3 regions of the Streptomyces sp. NPDC003327 genome follow, and region 2 is predicted to be linked to each of the others. Evidence: riboswitches for the same ligand, from Rfam matches in the RefSeq annotation. Region 2 holds a riboswitch; each other region holds the start of a gene.
What was found. A riboswitch is a leader RNA that binds a small molecule or an ion and turns the genes downstream of it on or off. The one in region 2 is predicted to bind cyclic di-AMP.
Positions count from the first base shown of each region.

Region 1: another riboswitch for cyclic di-AMP. It lies ahead of ACWDVG_RS16135 (M23 family metallopeptidase); the one in region 2 lies ahead of ACWDVG_RS30280 (peptidoglycan DD-metalloendopeptidase family protein).
Region 3: another riboswitch for cyclic di-AMP. It lies ahead of ACWDVG_RS09065 (C40 family peptidase); the one in region 2 lies ahead of ACWDVG_RS30280 (peptidoglycan DD-metalloendopeptidase family protein).

Region 1 covers NZ_JBSFSA010000016.1:74,430-81,095, reverse strand. The annotation lists gene ACWDVG_RS16150 (bifunctional acetate--CoA ligase family protein/GNAT family N-acetyltransferase) at 1-550, opposite strand, end outside; gene ACWDVG_RS16145 (HPr family phosphocarrier protein) at 724-1,005, shown strand; gene ACWDVG_RS16140 (GntR family transcriptional regulator) at 1,216-1,899, opposite strand; gene ACWDVG_RS16135 (M23 family metallopeptidase) at 2,076-2,849, opposite strand; cyclic di-AMP (ydaO/yuaA leader) riboswitch at 2,859-3,022, opposite strand; gene ACWDVG_RS16130 (M16 family metallopeptidase) at 3,235-4,632, opposite strand; gene ACWDVG_RS16125 (M16 family metallopeptidase) at 4,629-5,975, opposite strand; gene ACWDVG_RS16120 (DNA gyrase/topoisomerase IV subunit A) at 6,157-6,666, shown strand, end outside.
Region 2 covers NZ_JBSFSA010000069.1:8,727-15,392, forward strand. The annotation lists gene ACWDVG_RS30260 (STM4013/SEN3800 family hydrolase) at 1-823, shown strand, start outside; gene ACWDVG_RS30265 (STM4012 family radical SAM protein) at 820-2,163, shown strand; gene ACWDVG_RS30270 (STM4011 family radical SAM protein) at 2,173-3,066, shown strand; gene ACWDVG_RS30275 (SGNH/GDSL hydrolase family protein) at 3,019-3,813, opposite strand; gene ACWDVG_RS30280 (peptidoglycan DD-metalloendopeptidase family protein) at 4,002-4,967, opposite strand; cyclic di-AMP (ydaO/yuaA leader) riboswitch at 4,972-5,133, opposite strand; gene ACWDVG_RS30285 (tyrosine-protein phosphatase) at 5,522-6,343, shown strand; gene ACWDVG_RS30290 (DUF6126 family protein) at 6,376-6,531, opposite strand; gene ACWDVG_RS30295 (helix-turn-helix domain-containing protein) at 6,550-6,666, opposite strand, start outside.
Region 3 covers NZ_JBSFSA010000007.1:112,971-119,636, forward strand. The annotation lists gene bioD (dethiobiotin synthase) at 1-257, opposite strand, end outside; gene ACWDVG_RS09045 (adenosylmethionine--8-amino-7-oxononanoate transaminase) at 347-1,627, opposite strand; gene bioB (biotin synthase BioB) at 1,636-2,862, opposite strand; gene ACWDVG_RS09055 (8-amino-7-oxononanoate synthase) at 3,006-4,184, shown strand; gene ACWDVG_RS09060 (ATP-binding protein) at 4,359-4,799, shown strand; gene ACWDVG_RS09065 (C40 family peptidase) at 4,863-5,339, opposite strand; cyclic di-AMP (ydaO/yuaA leader) riboswitch at 5,343-5,467, opposite strand; gene ACWDVG_RS09070 (hypothetical protein) at 5,875-6,180, opposite strand; gene ACWDVG_RS09075 (ATP-dependent Clp protease proteolytic subunit) at 6,188-6,666, opposite strand, start outside.

The DNA of each region.
Region 1 (6,666 bases), on a different contig from region 2:
AGCTGCGCTTCTGGGTGTAGCCGGCGTCCGTGAACACCTTGATCATCTTGGTGTTGGCGGGGAGCACCTCGGCGGCGAAGCGGCGGATGTCCCGTTCGCGGGCGACGGCCGCGATGTGTTCGAGGAGGGCGGAGGCGACTCCGCGGCCCTGGTGGGCGTCCTGGACGAGGAAGGCGACCTCGGCCTCGTCGGCCGGGGCGGAGGCGGGCAGCCCCTGGGCGTTGATCCGGTCGTAGCGCACGGTGGCGATGAACTCCCCGCCCACGGTCGCCGCGAGTCCCACCCTGTCCACGAAGTCGTGGTGGGTGAAGCGGTGGACGTCCTTGGCGGAGAGCCGGGGGTAGGGCGCGAAGAAGCGGTAGTACTTCGACTCGTCCGAGACCTGCTCGTAGAAGCTGACCAGCCGGTCGGCGTCGTCCGCGGTGATGGGCCTGATGCGCGCGGTGCCGCCGTCGCGGAGCACCACGTCCGCCTCCCAGTGGTCCGGGTAGGCGTGCTCCGGTGGCGCGGGCTGTTCCACCGCTCCCGACTGATCCGAGGCGCTCTGCATGGGGCAAGCGTACGGCCGGGGTACGACAGGGGCACCGGTCGCGCGTCGGTGGTGTGCCGTGCAAGGTGAGAGGGCCGAAGGGCGGCCCGGTCGGGTCCGAGGTCGGTACGAGCACGCCGCACCCCGTGAGAGACTGGTCTAGACAACCCGCTTGAGACTTGAAGGGCAACACCATGGCTGAGCGCCGCGTCAACGTCGGGTGGGCCGAGGGCCTGCACGCCCGCCCCGCCTCCATCTTCGTCCGTGCCGCCACGGCATCCGGCGTTCCGGTGACGATCGCCAAGGCCGACGGCACCCCGGTGAACGCCGCGTCCATGCTGGCGGTGCTCGGCCTCGGCGCGCAGGGCGGCGAGGAGATCGTGCTGGCCTCGGAGGCCGAGGGCGCCGAGATCGCCCTGGACCGTCTCGCGAAGCTGGTGGCCGAGGGCCTCGACGAGCTCCCCGAGACCGTCTGACCCGGGTCGTCCCCCGAGAGCCATCGTGGCCGGTACCGCCGGAAATCCGGCGGTACCGGCCACACCGTTTTTCCGGCACCGCTATTCGGCACCGCTTTCCGGAGCCACCGGCACGAGCCGATTATCGGCGCTCTTGTCCGGGCAGCGGGAATTCCCGGGCAGCACGAACAGAGCCCGTTCCCTTCACATTCTTTGTATACGGTGCGCGTGTTAATTCCGGGCGCTCGCCGTGTTGACGACATGTTGCGAAACCCTCACGCGGCCGCGCTCGGGCTTTTTGAGGCGATGCAGCGGGAGGGAACGCTCCACGTGGAGCGCGGTCATCGCCCGCGCCCGCTCGGCGTCCCCGCGGGCGACCGCGTCCACGATGGCGCCGTGCTCGGCCCAGGCCTCCACGGGCTGGGCGGGCTGCTCCACCACGTACATCCAGGCGATCTTGTGCCGCAGCTGGGTGAGCGGCGCCGTCAGGGCCGGGCTCCCCGACGCCTGCGCCAGCGTCTCGTGGAACCAGCCGCCCAGGGAGCGCAGATCCTCGCCCTGGCCGCGTCGGGCCCGCTCCTGCCCCAGCCTGACCAGGCCGCGCAGCACCTTGAGGTGAGCGTCGGTGCGCCGCTGCGCCGCCCGCGCCGCGCCCAGCGGCTCCAGCAGCGCACGGACGTCGAGCAGATCGGCCGCCTCCTGCTCGGTGGGTTCCGCGACGTGCGCGCCCGCGTGACGGCGGGTCACCACGAACCCCTCGGACTCCAGGGTGCGCAGGGCCTCACGGACCGGGACGCGGGAGACGCCGTACCGCCGGGCGAGCTGCTCCTCCGTCAGCCGGCTGCCGCGCTCGAAGACGCCGGAGACGATGTCGTCCCGAATCGCCGTGCATACCGAATGCGCGGGAATGCGCATGTCCGACCTCCGCCTGTGATCCGCGCACCGAATTCGACGCCTGCTGCCGCGACTCTATTGCAGCACACCGGAATTTCCGATGCCCGGCCGCCGGGCAGGTATATCTTCTGGCCACACGAAAAGCCCCGGCTCGGTACGAGCCGGGGCTTTCGCGACGGATGTGGCGGCGGCGGACGTCAGACGTTGACGCCTCGGGCGCGCAGGTACGCGACGGGGTTGATGTCCGAGCCGTAGTCGGGGCTCGTGCGGGCCTCGAAGTGGAGGTGCGGCCCGGTGGAGTTGCCGGTGGAGCCGGAGACGCCTATCTGCTGGCCGGGCTCGACGGTCTGGCCGACGTGGACGTCGATGGAGGCGAGGTGACCGTACTGGGTGTACGTGCCGTCGTGCATCCGGATGACGATGTTGTTGCCGTACGCGCCGCCCCAGCCGGCCTCGACGACGGTGCCGGAGCCGACGGAGACGACCCGGCTGCCGTAGGAGGCGTGGAAGTCGACGCCGGAGTGGCTGCCGGAGGACCAGAGGGAGCCGCCGGTCTTGTAGCCGGTGGAGACGTACGAGCCGGCGATCGGGAGCTGGAAGGAGGCCAGACGGCGGCGCTCCGCCTCGCGGGCGGCACGCTCGCGGGCCTCGCGGATCTCCTGGGCGCGGGCCTCGGCCTTGCGCTTCGCCTCGGCCTCCGCCTTCGCCTTGGCGTCGGCCTCGAAGGCTTCCTTCTCCTGCGCGTCGACCTGGGCGCTGACCCGGTCCGCGAGGGATTCCTCGGTGATCACACGGGTGAGGCCGGTGTCCTCGACGGAACCGTGGTTGTCCGTGTCGGCGGCCAGCGCCGGGGAGGCGAGGGTGCCGATGACGCCGGTGGTGGCGAGCGTCGCCGCGCCGGCGATGCCCGCGCCGCGGCGCGCCATCCGGCTCGGAGCACGATGCTTCCCGGTGGCACGGGTGAACGCCAAGAGGCTGATCCTTTCCTTCCCTCTCGCCTACCGGGTTAGCTGACGGGTTCGGAGCAGGAAGGTCTCCTACGAGCCCCTCCGCACGAGGCGAAGGCGCCCGATTCACCCCAGGGACTGAGTGGGTCCCCGGCTCCCCGGGCTCGCGCCTGACGGGGACTCGGCGATCGCTGTCCGATGCCGCGGATGCGGCGGGTGCAACGGACGGACAGCGCCCACGACGCTAGGCCGATCAACTGTCGATCACCAAACAGACGCGCTCTTTTGTAAGACATGCCACAGGGCAGACGATCACACTTACCGCCAATCCGGACAATGCGAAGGACCCCGACCTTTGCAGGGATCGGGGTCCTCTCGCGCCCGGCGCCAGCCGGGCGGTGGGCGTCAATCAGCCCGTCACGACGGTCACTTCACCGATGCCGAGGGCGCGCACCGGCTCCTCGATCCGCGCGGCGTCGCCCACCAGGACGGTGACGAGCCGGTCGACCGGGAAGGCCCGGACGACGGCGGCCGTGGCCTCGACCGTGCCGGTCTCGGCCAGCCGCGCGTACAACTGCGCCTGGTAGTCGTCCGGGAGGTGCTGCTCGACCTGGTCGGCGAGCGTCCCGGCGACGGAGGCGGCCGTCTCGTACTTGAGGGGCGCGACCCCCACCAGGTTCTGCACGGCGGTCTCGCGCTCCTCGTCGGTGAGCCCCTCGGCCGCCAGGGTGCGCAGCACCTTCCACAGGTCCTCGAGGGCCGGTCCGGTGTTGGGGGTGTCGACGGAGCCGCTGATGGCGAGCATCGAGGCGCCGTTGCCCTCGCCGTCCGAGCGGAGCACCTGGCCGAAGGCCCGCACGCCGTACGTGTAGCCCTTCTCCTCGCGCAGGACCCGGTCGAGGCGGGAGGTGAGCGTGCCGCCGAGGCAGTACGTGCCGAGGACCTGCGCCGGCCAGACGCCGTCGTGGCGGTCCGGACCGATCCGGCCGATGAGCAACTGGGTCTGGACGGCGCCGGGCCGGTCCACGATGACGACCCGTCCGGTGTCGTCGGCGGTGATCGGCGGCATCCGGCGCGGCTCGGCCGGCTCCCCCGCCCAGGCGCCGAGGGTCTCGGCGAGGACCTTGTCGAGGTCGACCCCGGTCAGGTCGCCGACAACCACGGCCGTGGCCGTGGCGGGCCGGACGTACGCCTCGTAGAAGGCACGGACGGCGGCGGCGTCGATCGCGGCGACGGTCTCCTCGGTGCCCTGACGCGGCCGGGACATCCGGGAGTCGGCCGGGAAGAGCTCCTTGGAGAGCTGCTTGGCGGCGCGGCGGGACGGGTTGGCCGTCTCGTGCGGGATCTCGTCCAGGCGGTTGCCCACCAGGCGCTCGATCTCGGTCTCAAGGAACGCCGGCGCGATCAGGGCCTCGGAGAGCAGGCCGAGCGCCTTGGGCAGCCGGGAGACGGGGACCTCGAGGGAGACCCGTACGCCCGGGTGGTCGGCGTGCGCGTCGAGGGTGGCGCCGCAGCGCTCCAGCTCGGCCGCGAACTCCTCGGCGCTGCGCTGGTCGGTGCCCTCGGAGAGCGCGCGGGCCATGATCGTGGCGACGCCGTCGAGGCCGTCGGGCTCGGCGTCCAGGGGGGCGTCGAGGAAGATCTCGACGGCCACGACCTGCTGGCCGGGGCGGTGGCTGCGGAGCACCGTCAGGCCGTTGGCGAGGGTGCCGCGCTCGGGAGCCGGGAAGGCCCACGGCCTCGCGGTGCCCGGCCGGGGCTGCGGGTGGAAGTCCATGCTGGTCAAAGACACGGCAGCGTCGGTCACTGGTCCGCTCCCTCTTCCTCGTCGCTGTCGCTCTGCTCCGCGGTCACCGGCTCGTAGACCAGCACCGCGCGGTTGTCGGGCCGGAGCCTGGCCGCGGCGACGGCCCGCACCTCCTCGGCGGTGACGTCGAGGACGCGGTCGACGGCGGTGAGGGCGAGCTGCGGGTCGCCGAACAGCACGGCGAACCGGCACAGTTCGTCGGCGCGGCCCGCGACCGTGCCGAGCCGGTCGAGCCACTCGCGCTCCAGCTGGGCCTGGGCGCGCTCCATCTCCTCCGGCGTGGGCCCCTCGGCGGCGAAGCGGGCCAGCTCCTCGTCGACGGCCTCCTCGATGCGGGGCACCTCGACGCCGCCGGAGGTCTTGACGTCCAGCCAGCCGAGCGAGGGCGCGCCCGCGAGCCGCAGCAGGCCGAAGCCGGCGGCGACGGCCGTGCGGTCGCGGCGGACCAGGCGGTTGTGCAGGCGGGAGGACTCCCCGCCGCCCAGGACCGTCAGGGCGAGGTCGGCGGCGTCGCACTCGCGGGTGCCGTCGTGGGGCAGCCGGTAGGCCGCCATCAGCGCGCGGGCCGGCACCTCCTCCTCGACGACCTCGCGGAGCTGCTCGCCGATCGTCTCGGGCAGCGAGCCGTCGCGCGGCTCCGGCTTGCCGTCGTGGCCGGGGATGGAGCCGAAGTACTTCTCCACCCAGGCGAGCGTCTGCTGCGGGTCGATGTCGCCGACGACGGACAGGACCGCGTTGTTCGGCGCGTAGTAGGTGCGGAAGAAGTTCCGCGCGTCCTCCAGCGTCGCCGCGTCCAGGTCCGCCATGGAGCCGATCGGCGTGTGGTGGTACGGGTGGCCCTCCGGGTACGCGAGGGCGGTCAGCTTCTCGAACGCCGTGCCGTACGGCACGTTGTCGTACCGCTGGCGGCGCTCGTTCTTGACGACGTCCCGCTGGTTCTCCATCGACTCGTCGTCGAGGGCGGCGAGCAGGGAGCCCATGCGGTCGGCCTCCAGCCAGAGCGCGAGCTCCAGCTGGTGGGCGGGCATGGTCTCGAAGTAGTTGGTGCGCTCGAAGCTCGTCGTGCCGTTGAGCGAGCCTCCCGCGCCCTGCACGAGCTCGAAGTGGCCGTTGCCGTGGACCTGCTTCGAGCCCTGGAACATCAGGTGCTCGAAGAGGTGGGCGAGGCCGGTGCGGCCCGCCACCTCGTGGCGCGAGCCGACGTCGTACCAGAGGCAGACCGCGGCGACCGGGGTCAGGTGGTCCTCGGAGAGCACCACGCGCAGGCCGTTCGCCAGCCGGTGCTCGGTCGCTGTCAGGCCGCCGGAGCCGGCCTCGGCCGTGGCCGTGTGACCCATGGGCATGTACGTCCCTTCGATCGCGATGTGGAAAAGTCCTGCCACTGTATGCAAGCGCGCCGACACCTGGCGAAGTTCCCGGCCCCGTCACATGTCCCTCTTCCGGGTCGCGGTCGGCGCTGTCGGTGGCACGGTCCACAATGGTCCGCGTCAGATCAACCTTGTTGGTGAAGGAGCCGCAGCCGCGATGGCCCGCCGCAGCACGAAGACACCGCCGCCGGACGACGCGTACGAGGAGAGGATCCTCGACATCGACGTCGTCGACGAGATGCAGGGCTCCTTCCTCGAGTACGCGTACTCGGTGATCTACTCGCGCGCTCTGCCCGACGCCCGCGACGGCATGAAGCCCGTCCAGCGGCGCATCGTCTACCAGATGAACGAGATGGGCCTCCGTCCGGACCGCGGGTTCGTGAAGTGCGCCCGGGTCGTCGGCGAGGTGATGGGCAAGCTCCACCCGCACGGCGACGCGTCGATCTACGACGCCATGGTCCGCATGGCGCAGCCCTTCTCCATGCGGGTCCCGCTCGTCGACGGCCACGGCAACTTCGGCTCCCTCGGCAACGACGACCCGCCGGCCGCCATGCGGTACACCGAGTCGCGGATGGCCCCGGCCGCGCTCCTGATGACCGAGTCCATCGACGAGGACACGGTCGACTTCGCGCCGAACTACGACGGCCAGGAGCAGGAGCCGGTCGCG
Region 2 (6,666 bases):
CGGCAGCCACGATCTGCTCCTGGTCACCCTCGACACGCTGCGGTACGACGTGGCGGCCGAGCTGGCCGCCGAGGGGCGGCTGCCGAACCTGGCCCGTCACCTGCCCGGGGGCCGGTGGGAGCGGCGCCACGCGCCCGGCAGCTTCACGTACGCCTCCCACCAGGCGATCTTCGCGGGTTTCCTGCCGACTCCGGCGTCGCCCGGTCCGCATCCCCGGCTCTTCGCGGCCCGGTTCGCGGGCAGCGAGACGACCGCCGACGGCACCTACGTCCACGACACGCCCGACTTCGTCTCGGCGCTCGCGCGGGAGGGGTACCGGACGGTGTGCGTCGGCGGCGTGGGCTTCTTCAACGAGCGGCCGCCGCTCGGCTCGGTGCTCCCCGGCCTGTTCCAGGAGAGCCACTGGGACCCGTCCTTCGGCGTGACGTCCCCGACCTCGTTCGAGGCACAGGTGACCCGGGCCGAGGAGGTGGTGGCCGCGCTCCCGCCCGACCGGCGGCTGTTCCTCTTCGTCAACGTCTCGGCGCTGCACCAGCCGAACTGGTTCCACCTCCCCGGCGCGACCCGGGAGGCCGGCGACTCGCGGGCGACGCACGCGGCCGCGCTGGAGTACGTGGACCGGCACGTCGGCCGGCTGTTCGCGGCGATGAGCAGCCGCCGGGACTGCTTCGCGATCGTCTGCTCCGACCACGGCACGGCGTACGGGGAGGACGGCTTCACCGGGCACCGGCTCGGGCACGAGGTGGTGTGGACGGTGCCGTACGCGCAGTTCGTGCTGCCCGGCCCCGCCGCGGCCGGCGCGCCGCGGGAGGCCGCCGCATGAGCACCGTCGACGCCCGCCCCCGCCCGTACGGCAGTTACGTCTACGCGTACCCGCACAAGACGGCGTACCGCCCGCTCGACGACCGTCCCGCGCTCGCGGAGCTCTGGGCCGGTGAGCCGAAGGACGCGCTCTCGCTCTACGCCCACATACCGTTCTGCGAGGTCCGCTGCGGCTTCTGCAACCTCTTCACCCGGATCGGCGCACCGGACGGGCTGACCGGCCGTTACCTCGACGCGCTCGACCGGCAGGCCGCTGCCGTGCGCGACGCCCTGGGCGACGCGGCCCCGGTGCGGTTCGCCACGGCCGCGTTCGGCGGCGGCACGCCCACCTTCCTGACCGCCGCCGAGCTGGAGCGGCTCTGCGACATCGTGGAGAAGCGCATGGGCGCGGACCTGCGGGCGGTGCCGCTGTCGGTGGAGACCTCGCCCGCCACGGCCACCGCCGACCGGCTCGCGGTCCTCGCCGAGCGCGGCGCGACCCGGCTCAGCATCGGGGTGCAGAGCTTCGTGGAGGCCGAGGCGCGGGCGGCGGTCCGGCCGCAGCGCCGGGCGGACGTCGAGGCCGCACTCGGCCGCATCCGGGACACCTGCGTCCCGGTCCTCAACATCGACCTCATCTACGGCATCGACGGCCAGACCGAGGAGTCCTGGCGCCTCTCCCTGGACGCCGCGCTCGCCTGGCGGCCCGAGGAGCTGTACCTCTACCCACTGTACGTGCGCCCGCTCACCGGCCTGGGCCGGATCCAGGATCCGGCCGCCGCCGACCGGGAGTGGGACGAGCGGCGGCTGCGGCTCTACCGCCACGGCCGGGACCACCTCCTGGCCCGCGGCTACGAGCAGGTGTCCATGCGGATGTTCCGGCGCGCGGACGCCGGTCCGGCCGGTCCGGACGACTACGCCTGCCAGACCGACGGCATGATCGGCCTGGGCTGCGGGGCCCGCTCGTACACGTCGGCCCTGCACTACTCCTTCGACTACGCCGTCGACATGCGGGAGGTCCGCTCGATCATCGACGTCTACACCGGGACCGAGGACTTCTCGCGCGCGGAGGTCGGGCGGCGGGTCGACGGGGACGAGGCCCGGCGCCGCCACCTCCTGCAGTCGCTGCTCCAGGCCGAGGGGATGCCGCTCGCCGGGTACGAGGAGCGGTTCGGCGGCTCGCCGTTCGCGGACTTCGGGCCGGAGCTGGCCCGCTTCGAGCGCCTGGGGTGGCTGGACACCGGGGCGCCCGCGGGGCTGCTGCGGCTCTCCGCCGAGGGCCTGGCGCACTCGGACGCGCTCGGCCCCGAGCTGTTCTCCCCCGCCGTACGGGCCGCGATGGCCGCGTACGAGCCGAAGTAGGGGGCGGCGGTGGACCTGACCCTGCTCTACCGGGGACCGCTCTCCTCCTGCGACTTCGACTGTCCGTACTGCCCCTTCGCCAAGCGCCGGGACAGCCGCGAGCAGCTGCGCGCCGACCGGGCCGCGCTCGAACGCTTCACCGGCTGGGTGGCCGAGCAGAGCGGCGACCGGCTGCGTGTCCTGTTCACGCCGTGGGGGGAGGGCCTGGTCCGCTCCTGGTACCGGCGTGCGCTGGTCGAGCTGTCCCGGCTACCGCACGTCGAGCGGGTGGCGATCCAGACGAACCTCAGCTGCCGCACGGAGTGGCTGGCCGACGCGGACCCGGAGACGGTCGCGCTGTGGTGCACGTACCACCCGGGCCAGACGCCGTACGGGCGGTTCCTCGCCAAGTGCGGCGAGCTGGCCGAGCGGGGGGTGCGGTTCAGCGTGGGGATCGTCGGCCTGCCGGAGCACCACACGGAGGCGCTGCGGCTGCGCGCCGAGCTGCCGCCGCACGTCTACCTGTGGGTGAACGCGGCGGAGGGGCGCACGTACACCGACGCGGAGGCCGCGGCCTGGACGGCGGTCGACCCGCTCTTCCCGTACAGCCGGCGTCCGCACCGCTCGGGCGGGCTGCCGTGCCGCACCGGGGAGTCGGTGGTGTCGGTGGACGGCGAGGGGACGGTGCGGCGCTGTCACTTCGTCAGGGCCGAACTCGGCAACCTGTACGACGGTTCGTACCGTGCCGCGCTGCGGCCGCGCGTCTGCCCCCTCGCCGTCTGCGACTGTCACATCGGCTACGTCCACCTGGAGACGCTGCCGCTGTACGACGTGTTCGCCGGCGGGGTCCTGGAGCGGATCCCCGCCGTGCCTCCGCTACAGGGGCATGAGGTCGGGGCGCTTCGCCTCGACGTGGTCCCCTGAGCTCTCGCCGCGCAGCCGCCGGCCGATCCAGGGGACGAGGTACTCCCGCGCCCAGTTGATGTCGTCGCGGCGGACCTCGAGGGTGCCGCGCGGCGGCACCGGCGGCCACGGCTGGTCCGGGTCGGCGGGCACCGGCAGGCCGAGGACCTGGGCGGCGCGCAGCGCGACCCTGGTGTGGCCCTCGGGCGAGAGGTGCAGCCGGTCGTCGTCCCAGGCGCGCCGGTCCTGCACCGACCGGAGCGACCAGAGGTCGAGGACCGGGCAGTCGTAGCGGTCGGCGATGGCCCGGACGTGGGCGGTGTAGGTGGCGATCTTGCCGCGCAGGTGTCTGAGCAGTGGCACGTCGCGGGTGTCGAAGCCGGTGGTGACCATGACCGTGCCGACGGCGGAGGTCAGGTCGGCGACGGCGCGCTCGAAGCGCTCGGCGACGTCGTCGGGGTCGGTGCCGGGGCGGATGATGTCGTTGCCGCCCGCGCAGAAGGTCACCAGGTCGGGGGCGAGTTCCTTGGCGCGCGGGACCTGTTCCGCGACGATCTGGTCCAGGAGGCGTCCCCGTACGGCCAGGTTGGCGTAGCGGAAGGCCTCGTGCTCCGGCAGTTGGTCGGCGAGCAGGACCGCGAACCGGTCCGCCCAGCCGACGTACGCACCGTCGGGTCCCGGGTCTCCGACGCCCTCGGTGAAGCTGTCACCGATCGCCGCGTACGACCCGAATGCGTCTCTGTCTCTTGATGTCGAATCGTCTGCCACGGGAGCACATCCTTCCCTTTCGGCTGTGACCTACGCGACCGTAAGGAGGGGTTGACGGCGGGTGATATATGCCACCGATAAAGATTCCCCCAAGGCGGAATAGGTCAGGCACGCCGAACGGCCCGGCACAGGGGTGTGCCGGGCCGTCGGGGATGTGCGCCTGCGTCGCAGCGGAGGGAGACGTCGGGTCAGAGGGAGACGCCGTGCTGGCGCAGGTACGCCAGCGGGTCGATGTCCGAGCCGTAGCTGGGCGAGGTCCGGATCTCGAAGTGCAGGTGCGGGCCGGTGGAGTTGCCGGTCGAGCCGGAGAGGCCGATCTGCTGGCCGCCGCTGACGGACTGTCCGGCCGAGACGGAGAGGGAGGAGAGGTGCGCGTACTGCGAGTAGTTGCCGTCGGCGTGCTGGATGACGACCTCGTTGCCGTAGGCACCGCTCCACCCGGCGGAGACGACCGTGCCGGCGCCGACGGCGCGGACGGTGGTGCCGGAGGAGGCGATGAAGTCGGCGCCGGTGTGGTAGCCGGAGGACCACATGGAGCCGGAGGCGCGGTACGGGGTGGAGACGCCGCCGCCGACGGGGGCGACCCAGCCGGAGGAGGCCGTCTCGGAGCCGCCCTGAGTGCTGCCGGAGGAAGCGGAGGTGGCGGCCGGGGCGGGGTCGCGCTCGCTGTCGCGGGAAGCGCGGGTCTCGTCGGAGGACGGCGAGGAGCTCTTGGGGGCGGCCTTCGGAGCGGCGCTCTTGGGGGCGGCCTTCGGAGCGGCGGCGGTGTTCTTCACACCGAGGGTGAGCTCCATGCCGGGCAGGATCAGCGAGGGGTCGCCGCCGATGACGCGCCGGTTGTCCTGGTACAGCTGCTCCCAGCCGCCGGCGATGTCGTGCTCGACGGCGATCTTGGACAGGTAGTCGCCGCTGACGACGGTGTACGTCTTCGGGGCGGCGGCCTTGGGCGCGGCGGCGGGCGCCTTCGTCTGGGCGGCGGCCACGGAGGCGACGGTGCGGGCGGTGGCGGCGGCCGGGGCGGCCTGCTCGGCGGCGTGGGCGCCGGTCGCACCGAGCAGCGGGAGGGCGACGACGGCGCCTCCGGTGCCGGCGGCGACGAAGCCACGGGTGAGGGGGTTGGTCCTGGTGCGGCGGTGCTTACCCTTCGCGGGCATGGCGAATTCCTCTCCGGCGCCTGCGAGGTGAGCTGTCGGGTTCGGACTGGAGATGCCCGGCCGCGCTCTCGCGCGGCTTCACCCCGAGCCGTCCTGCGTCGCGGGACCGGCGTACTTCCTGGGTCCCCCGCTCCTGCCACGCAACGGGATGGGGATGAATTCCGGACGGTGGCAGGATTCGGCGGTCCGACCGGAGTGAGCGTGACGCTAGACGAGCGGGTGGGCGGGAACAAGCCGCCCTTTTCCGGAGCCATTCCTTGCCGATCTTCGCGGCGGGAATTCCGGTCACCCTCCGTCGATGGCGGAGCTTCGATTTCCCTTTTCCGCAGGGGAATTGGCGCGGGGGGTCGGCCACGATCCGTCACTTCTATGACCCTGCTCACGCGCGGGAGCCCATCTCGCCCATAACCAGGGCGCGTTACCCCTATCCCCTCAATTCGGACAGATCGCCCTATTCGCAGCCGAGGGGGTGCGCCACGCGGTCCCCACCTGGATGATTGTCCGATGAACCGACCCTGCGTCGGGCACTCGAACGCCTACCCCCAGGAGCATCCGTGACGCAGCAGCTGCCTCAGGTCCCGCCCGTCGATGCGAACGAGCCCGGCCTCGTCGAGGTCCGCAACTTCCGGGACGTTGGCGGGCTGCCGACGACGGACGGCCGGCGGGTGCGCCCCGGGCGCCTCTTCCGCAGCGGCCACCTCGCGCACGCCACCGAGGAGGACGCCGCCTTCCTCGCGACCCTGGGGCTCCACACGGTCTTCGACTTCCGCAACGCGGCGGACCGGAAGGTCGAGGGAGCGGACGTCGAGCTTCCCGGCGTCCGGAACGTGAACATCCCCCTCAATGACCCGGCCGACGGCAAGGAGTTCTGGAAGCTGGTCCGCGGGGGGAACCTCGCCCAGCTCCGGGAGATCCTGGGCGACGGCAAGGCCGCCGCCCGTATGTCCGATTCGTACCGGAAGATGATTGTCGAGCGGACCGTCGAGCACAGCCGGGTCCTGCACGCGATGGCCGACGACAGCGTTCCGGCCCTGATGCACTGTGCGGCCGGCAAGGACCGGGCCGGACTCTCGGTCGCGATCACCCTGCTCGCCGTGGGCGTCGAGCGGGAGGCGATCGAGGCGGACTACGTGAAGTCGAACGCCCCGCACCGCCGCTACAAGGTGCGCCGCAGCTCCACCGCCCCGGACGCGATGTCTCCGGAGGTGATGGAGCTGCTGAGCCCGCTCTTCGACGCGCGGGTGGAGTACCTGCGGGCCGCGTTCGAGACGATCGAGGCGACCTGGGGATCGGTGGACGCCTACCTCACCGAGGGCCTGAAGCTGGCCCCGGAGACCCGTGAGCGACTGCGGGAGCGGCTGCTCACGGAGGTGTAGGCGTCTCCTCCGGATCCCGCCGGGCCCGCCCCCTACTGGTTCTGCCCGCCGAGCATGAAGAGCAGGTAGAGGAAGCCGGCGAAGAGGTGTCCGGCGACGAGGTAGGCGAAGAGGCGGAGCACGAGCCCCTTGGGGAACTTCCCGCCACCGCGTTCCTCGCCGGTGACCGGAGCGGACTTCTCGGACATGGCAGCACCTTTCGGGTGTCAGCGCCGGTGCGGGGTCCCGTCGCCGAGGCACAGCTCGGCGGCGGGGCTCTGCATCAGGGTGTGGACGAAGAGGACCTCCGCTCCGGAGCGGCCGACGGCGCCGATCCGGTGCGG
Region 3 (6,666 bases), on a different contig from region 2:
GGCGCGAGCCCGGCCCGCCGGGCGGCCGTGCCCGGAGCGAGCGGCTCCGGAAAGCGCCCCAGCTCGGCGGAGCCGGCCGCCCCAGAGAGCCGTACGACCTCGTCCGCGTCACCCCGCTCCCCGGCCGTGACGCCGGTCTGCGCGGGCTTCAGCACGGCGACGGTACGCCCGGCGGCCGTGGCGACGGCCGCGACGGCCGCGGTGACGACCGTCTTGCCGATCTCCGTCCCGGTCCCGCTGACGACGATGACGCTCACGCGTGTACCTCTCCTGTCCTGTCCAGTGTTGTTTCCCCGGGCGGGACCGCGGGTCCGTCGGCCCGCCCGGGGAGGGCCGACGGCCCCCGTCAGCCCGCTGCCGCCGCCGCCCGGACCCCCGCGCAGACGCGGGCCAGGTCGGCGTCGCCCGTCACGTACGGCGGCATCGTGTAGACGAGGTCGCGGAACGGCCGCAGCCACACGCCCTCGCGCACGGCGGCCCGGGTGGCGGCCTCCATGTCGACCTCGTGGTCGAGCTGGACGACGCCGATCGCGCCGAGCACCCGCACCTCGCGCACGCCCGGCAGGTCGGCCACCCCGGCGAGGCCCTCGCGCAGCCCGGCCTCGATGCGCTTGACGTCGACGGCCCAGTCCCGCGAGAGCAGCAGGTCGATGGAGGCGCAGGCCACGGCGGCGGCCAGCGGGTTCCCCATGAACGTCGGCCCGTGCGCGAGGACCGGGACCTCGCCGCGGGAGATGCCCTCGGCGACCCGGCTCGTGCACAGCGTCGCGGCCATCGACAGATAACCACCGGTCAGGGCCTTGCCCACACACATCACATCGGGCGAGACCCCGGCCTGGTCGGCGGCGAAGAGCGTGCCCGTCCGTCCGAAGCCGGTCGCGATCTCGTCGAAGACGAGCAGCACGTCGTGGGCGTCGCACGCCTCCCGCAGCACCCGCAGGTACGCCGGGTCGTGGAAGCGCATCCCGCCCGCGCCCTGCACCACCGGCTCCACGATCACCGCGGCCAGCTCGTCGGCGTGGGCGGCGATCGTGGTCCTGAGCAGCTCGGCGTACGACTCCTCGTACGCGGCGGGCGGCGCGTCCACGAACACCTGCCGCTGGAGCACCCCGGACCACAGCTCGTGCATGCCGCCCCCGGGGTCGCACACCGACATCGGCTGCCAGGTGTCCCCGTGGTAGCCACCCCGCCAGGTGAGGAGCCGCCGCTTGCCGCCGCGGCCGAGCGAGCGCCAGTACTGGAGGCACATCTTGGCGGCGACCTCGACGGAGACCGAGCCCGAGTCGCTGAGGAAGACGTGCCGCAGCGGCTCGGGGGTGATCTCGACGAGCCGGGTGGCGAGCCGGACGGCAGGCTCGTGGGTGAGCCCGCCGAACATCACGTGGCTCATCCGGCCCAGCTGGTCCCGCACGGCCTCGTTGAGGACCGGGTGGTTGTAGCCGTGGACCGCCGACCACCAGGAGGACATGCCGTCGATCAACTCGGCCTGCCCCTCGACCGGTTCGGCGAGCCGCAGCCGTACGCCCGACGCGGACGCGACGACCAGCGGGTCCGTGCGGCCCGGCATGGGGCCGTACGGATGCCAGACGTGCGCCCGGTCGAGGGCGATCAGTTCGTCGTTGCGCATGGCCGCCGCTACGCGTTCGGGGCGAGGTCCGTGCCGGCGCCCCGGCGGCGCACGGCCACCAGGTCGGTCCGGGCCTGGCCCGCCGCGGCGGGCGCCTCCGGCGCCGCGTGACCGCCGCAGGGACCGCAGCCGCCGCCCTCCTCCGCGTGCGCACCGCAGCCGGCCGCGGCGGCCTGCGAACCGCAGCCCCCGGCGCTCGCCGCACCGGCACCGGCCGCGGCGAGGGCGTCCGCGCGGTGGGCCGGCAGGGTCGTCGTGCCCGCGCCCTCCACCTCGAAGCCCGCGTCGGCGATCATGTCGAGGTCGGCCTTGCCCGCCTGGCCCTCACTGGTCAGGTAGTCGCCGAGGAAGATCGAGTTCGCGATGTGCAGGGCCAGCGGCTGCATCGAGCGCAGGTGCACCTCGCGGCCGCCCGCGATCCGGACCTCGACGTCCGGGCAGACGAACCGGACCATCGCCAGGATGCGCAGGCAGCGCTGCGGGGTGAGGTTCCACTCCTCGGCGAGCGGCGTGCCCTCGAAGGGGATCAGGAAGTTGACCGGCACCGAGTCCGAGTCCAGCTCGCGCAGCGCGTACACCACGTCGACCAGGTCCTCGTCGGTCTCGCCCATGCCCGCGATGAGGCCCGAGCAGGCCGACAGACCGGCGGCGTGCGCCTTCCGCACGGTGTCCACCCGGTCCGCGTAGGTGTGGGTGGTGGTGATCTCCCCGTACGTCCCCTCGGACGTGTTCAGGTTGTGGTTGTACGCGTCGGCGCCGGCGTCCCGCAGCCGCTCCGCCTGGCCGTCCGAGAGCAGACCGAGGCAGGCACAGACCTCGACGCCCTCGTTCTGCTCCTTGATCGCCTCGATCGTCCTGCCGACGCGCTCGACGTCCCGGTCCGTCGGGCCGCGGCCGCTGGCCACCAGGCAGACCCGCTTGGCGCCGCCCGCGACGCCCGCGGCGGCGGCCTGCGAGGCCTCGTCCGGCTTCAGCCAGGTGTACTTCAGGATCTCGGCCTTGGAGCCGAGCCGCTGGGAACAGTACGAGCAGTCCTCCGGGCAGAGCCCGGACTTCAGGTTGACGAGGTAGTTGAGCTTCACCCGGCGGCCGAACCACTGACGGCGCACCTTGCCGGCCGCGGCCACCACATCGAGCAGTTCGTCGTCGGAGGTCGCCAGCACGGCGAGCGCTTCTTCACGGGTCGGCAGCTCGCGCCGCAGCCCCTTCTCCACCAGCGTGTTCAGCAGGTCCATAAGCGCTGATCCTCGCCTACGGCACACCCCCGGGCCAAGGAGGATCCGAACAAACGACGCCGAAGGAGGTGTGTGCATGACCACACCCCGGTGCCCGCGACCTCCGGCTAGTGTCTGTGCGCTGCCTACAAAAGGAACGCCGCATGCCACAGGCCGAGGAGACGCGGGCCGCCGACCCGCGCCGCACCGCGTTCGACTGGACCGAGGGGGAGGCGCGGCGCCGGGCCGAGGCCGGACTCGTCCGTACGCTGCGGCCCCGGGCGGCCGAGTCGGAGCTGCTCGACCTGGCGGGCAACGACTACCTGGGCCTCACCCGGCACCCGGAGGTCACCGGCGCGGCGGCCGAGGCGGCACGGCGCTGGGGCGCCGGCTCCACCGGCTCCCGTCTCGTCACGGGCACGACCCGGCTGCACGCGGAGCTCGAACGCGAACTGGCCGCCTTCTGCGGCTTCGAGGCGGCGCTCGTCTTCTCGTCCGGCTACACCGCGAACCTGGCGGCGCTCACCGCGCTCGGCGGGCGGGACGCCCTCGTCGTCTCCGACGCGGCCAACCACGCCTCCATCGTGGACGGTTGCCGGCTGGCCCGCGCCGAGAGCGCGGTCGTCCCGCACGCCGACCCCGAGGCCGTACGCAAGACTCTGGAAGCGCACCCCGGGCGCCGGGCGCTCGTCGTCAGCGACTCCGTCTTCTCCGTCGACGGCGACCGGGCGCCGCTCGGCGCGCTCGCGGAGGCCTGCCGGCAGCACGGCGCCGGGCTCGTCGTGGACGACGCCCACGGCTTCGGCGTCCTCGGCGACGGCGGCCGGGGCGCCCTGCACGAGGCAGGACTCGCCGGCGACGAGGACGTCGTGGCCACCCTCACCCTCTCCAAGTCGCTGGGCAGCCAGGGCGGCGCCGTCCTCGGCCCGGCCCGGGTGATCGAGCACCTGGTGAACGCGGCCCGCACCTTCATCTTCGACACCGGGCTCGCCCCGGCCGCCACGGGGGCCGCCCTCGCGAGCCTGCGGCTGATAGCGGCCGAACCGGGGCGTGCCGCGCGGGTCCGTACGGTCGCGACGACCCTGCACCGGCTGCTCACGGACGCCGGGCTCACCGCGGCCCGGCCGGACGCGGCCGTCGTCTCGGTGCACGCGCCGTCCCCGGAGGCCGCGCTGCGCTGGGCGGCGGACTGCCGCGAACAGGGCCTGGCCGTCGGCTGCTTCCGGCCGCCGTCCGTGCCCGACGGCATCTCGCGGCTGCGGCTGACCGCCCGCGCCGACCTGACCGACGCGCAGATCGAGAGCGCGGTCGCCACGATCCTGCGGACGGCGCCGCTCCGGTGACGACCCGCGCCGGATCCCCAAAGGGGCCTTGACTGCGCAGAGTTCACCGCTTCGGGCGACAGATATGTACATATCTCGGTAGAACGCCCCTCGGGGCCGTGTGATCGATGGCACTCTGGCGCGAAGCGCGATCCGGGGCGCCTTCGGCCCCGGCGGGAAAGGGACAGCGGCGCCATGGCGGACCACCAGGAAGCAACCCTCACGCTGCCGAGCGACCCGGCCTCGGTCTCCCGGGCCCGGCGGCACGTCGCGGAGGTCCTCACGGGGTGGGGACTCGACGACGCGACGGAGACCGCCGACGCGATCCGGCTGATCGTCTCCGAGCTGGCCACCAACGCCGTCCAGCACACGTTCGGCCAGTCGCCCACCTTCACGGTGGAGGTGCGGCTCGACCGGGAGGAGGTCCTGCGGATCGGGGTCACCGACAGCCATCCGCGCTGGCCCCGCCGCCTCCCGGCGGCGGTCCAGCAGGACAACGGCCGGGGCATGGCCATCATCCGCGTCCTGACGGCCGAGGCGGGCGGCCGTCTCTCCGTCACGCCGACCGAGGAGGGCGGCAAGACGGTCGCGATCACCCTCCCGTGGACGGCCGCCGCCCCGGTCGTCACCTGCTGAACCGGCCGGGGCCCCGGCCGGTCCACGGCTCACGTCGGCCGGGCTCCTCCCCCCGGCCCGACGTCACCGGACGCGGCCGTAGTAGACCTTGGACGTCCAGATCCGGTCGAGCTTCACCCAGGAGCCCGCCTTGGGCGAGTGCCAGATCTTGTTGCTGCCGGCGTAGATCCCCACGTGGTAGACCCTTCCACCCGAGTGGAAGAAGACCAGGTCCCCCTGCTGTCGGCTCGACGCGGAGACGTGCCGGGTGGTGTTGTACTGCTGCTGCGCGGTGCGCGGCAGCGTCTTGCCCGCCTGCTTGTACGCGTAGAGCGCCAGGCCGGAGCAGTCGAACCGGGTGGGTCCCGCGGCTCCGTACCGGTAGGGCGATCCCTTCTTGGACGCGGCGACGCTCAGTGCCTTGTTGGCGTGTGCGGTGGCTGCCTGGGCCTCGGGTGCCGCACCGGGTGCGAGCAGGGTGCCGCCGACGGCGGCGAGGGTGAGAGCCGAGACGGCTCCGGCCCGGGTCAGCAGGGACGGGACATGCGTCTGCGCAGTCATGCGCAACCCTTCGTCAGCCGCCTGTGAAGGATGACCTGTCGGGTTCGGGCAGGCGAAGATGCCCGGCCGCGGATGCGGCTTCACCCCGAGGAACGGCCCCGTGTCGTACACCGCGGTGTACGACGCGGACGTCCCGTACTGCTCGGGTCCTCCACTCCTGCCGATCCAATCCTGTCGACCAGACGTCCGGGACAGCGGCAGGACTCGGCGTCCGCCCGGACCGCCCCGCCGCGGCTGGCGGGGGCTTGTCGTCGTGAGGGATCTTGACCCACGACATGGGCGAAAACCGAGCGGAAACGGCCATTTGTGAGGCTCCTCACGACTGATCCATACGGGTGGACAAGCGGGTTTCGTGATCTTCGGAGGTTTGGCCGATGAGCCCCGCACCAGCAGTGGAATGGCTCATTCCGCCAGATGCGTACACCTGTTGTGCAACTCACCCGAGCCATATGTCGACTCGTCGACTACGCCGAACGGGGGAGGGTTTCTGCGGTCCGCGTCGGCCGTCCGGGGCTCGACACGACACGCCGGAATGTCAACTCGCGCGCGACGGCGGCACGGTGACCCGGCCCGCCCGGCGCTCCCCGTCCAACACCCGTAGCGCATCGGCCAATGTGCCGGTGTGGACCTCGCTCTCGCCCCGCACATGCATGAGCGTCAGCGCCTCGCACAGTGCCTGCGACCGCCCCACCAGGGCTTGTGCCGCTCGCAGTGCCCCATAGGTATGCGTTGACCTGGATGGATTGATCCTCCCCAGGAGGTCGACGACTTCGAGGTACGCGTCGATGAACTCGCCCTCGGCGCGCGTCAGCGCGGGCAGTGGCGGCAGCTCCGGGAGCACGGCCGGCTCACCGCGCCGCGAGTCCGGCGGGCGGCCGCCGGTTCGCGACCACGGCGTCGACGAGCCCGTACGCGACCGCCCCCTGCGCGTCGAGGACGGTGAGGCGGTCGAGGTCCGCCTCGACCTGCTCGCGGGTCCTGCCGGTGTGCCCGGCGAGGAGTCCGGTCATCAGGGCGCGCAGCCGCAGCAGCTCGCGTGCCTGGAGGTCGAGGTCGTCGATCTGTCCCCGCGCCGGTTCGTCCAGGGCGGGCTGCCGCAGGGTGACCCGGGCACCGGGGAGCGTCATCCGCTTTCCCGGGGTGCCGGCGGCGAGCAGGACGGCCGCGGTCGAGCCGGCCTGGCCGAGGCAGACCGTCTCCACGTCGCAGTAGAGCGTGGTCATCGTGTCGTGGATCGCGGTCATGGCGGTGACCGAGCCGCCGGGGGAGTGGATGTAGAGCGAGATGTCCTGCCCCGGGGCCGCGTGGTCGAGGTACAGGAGGTGGG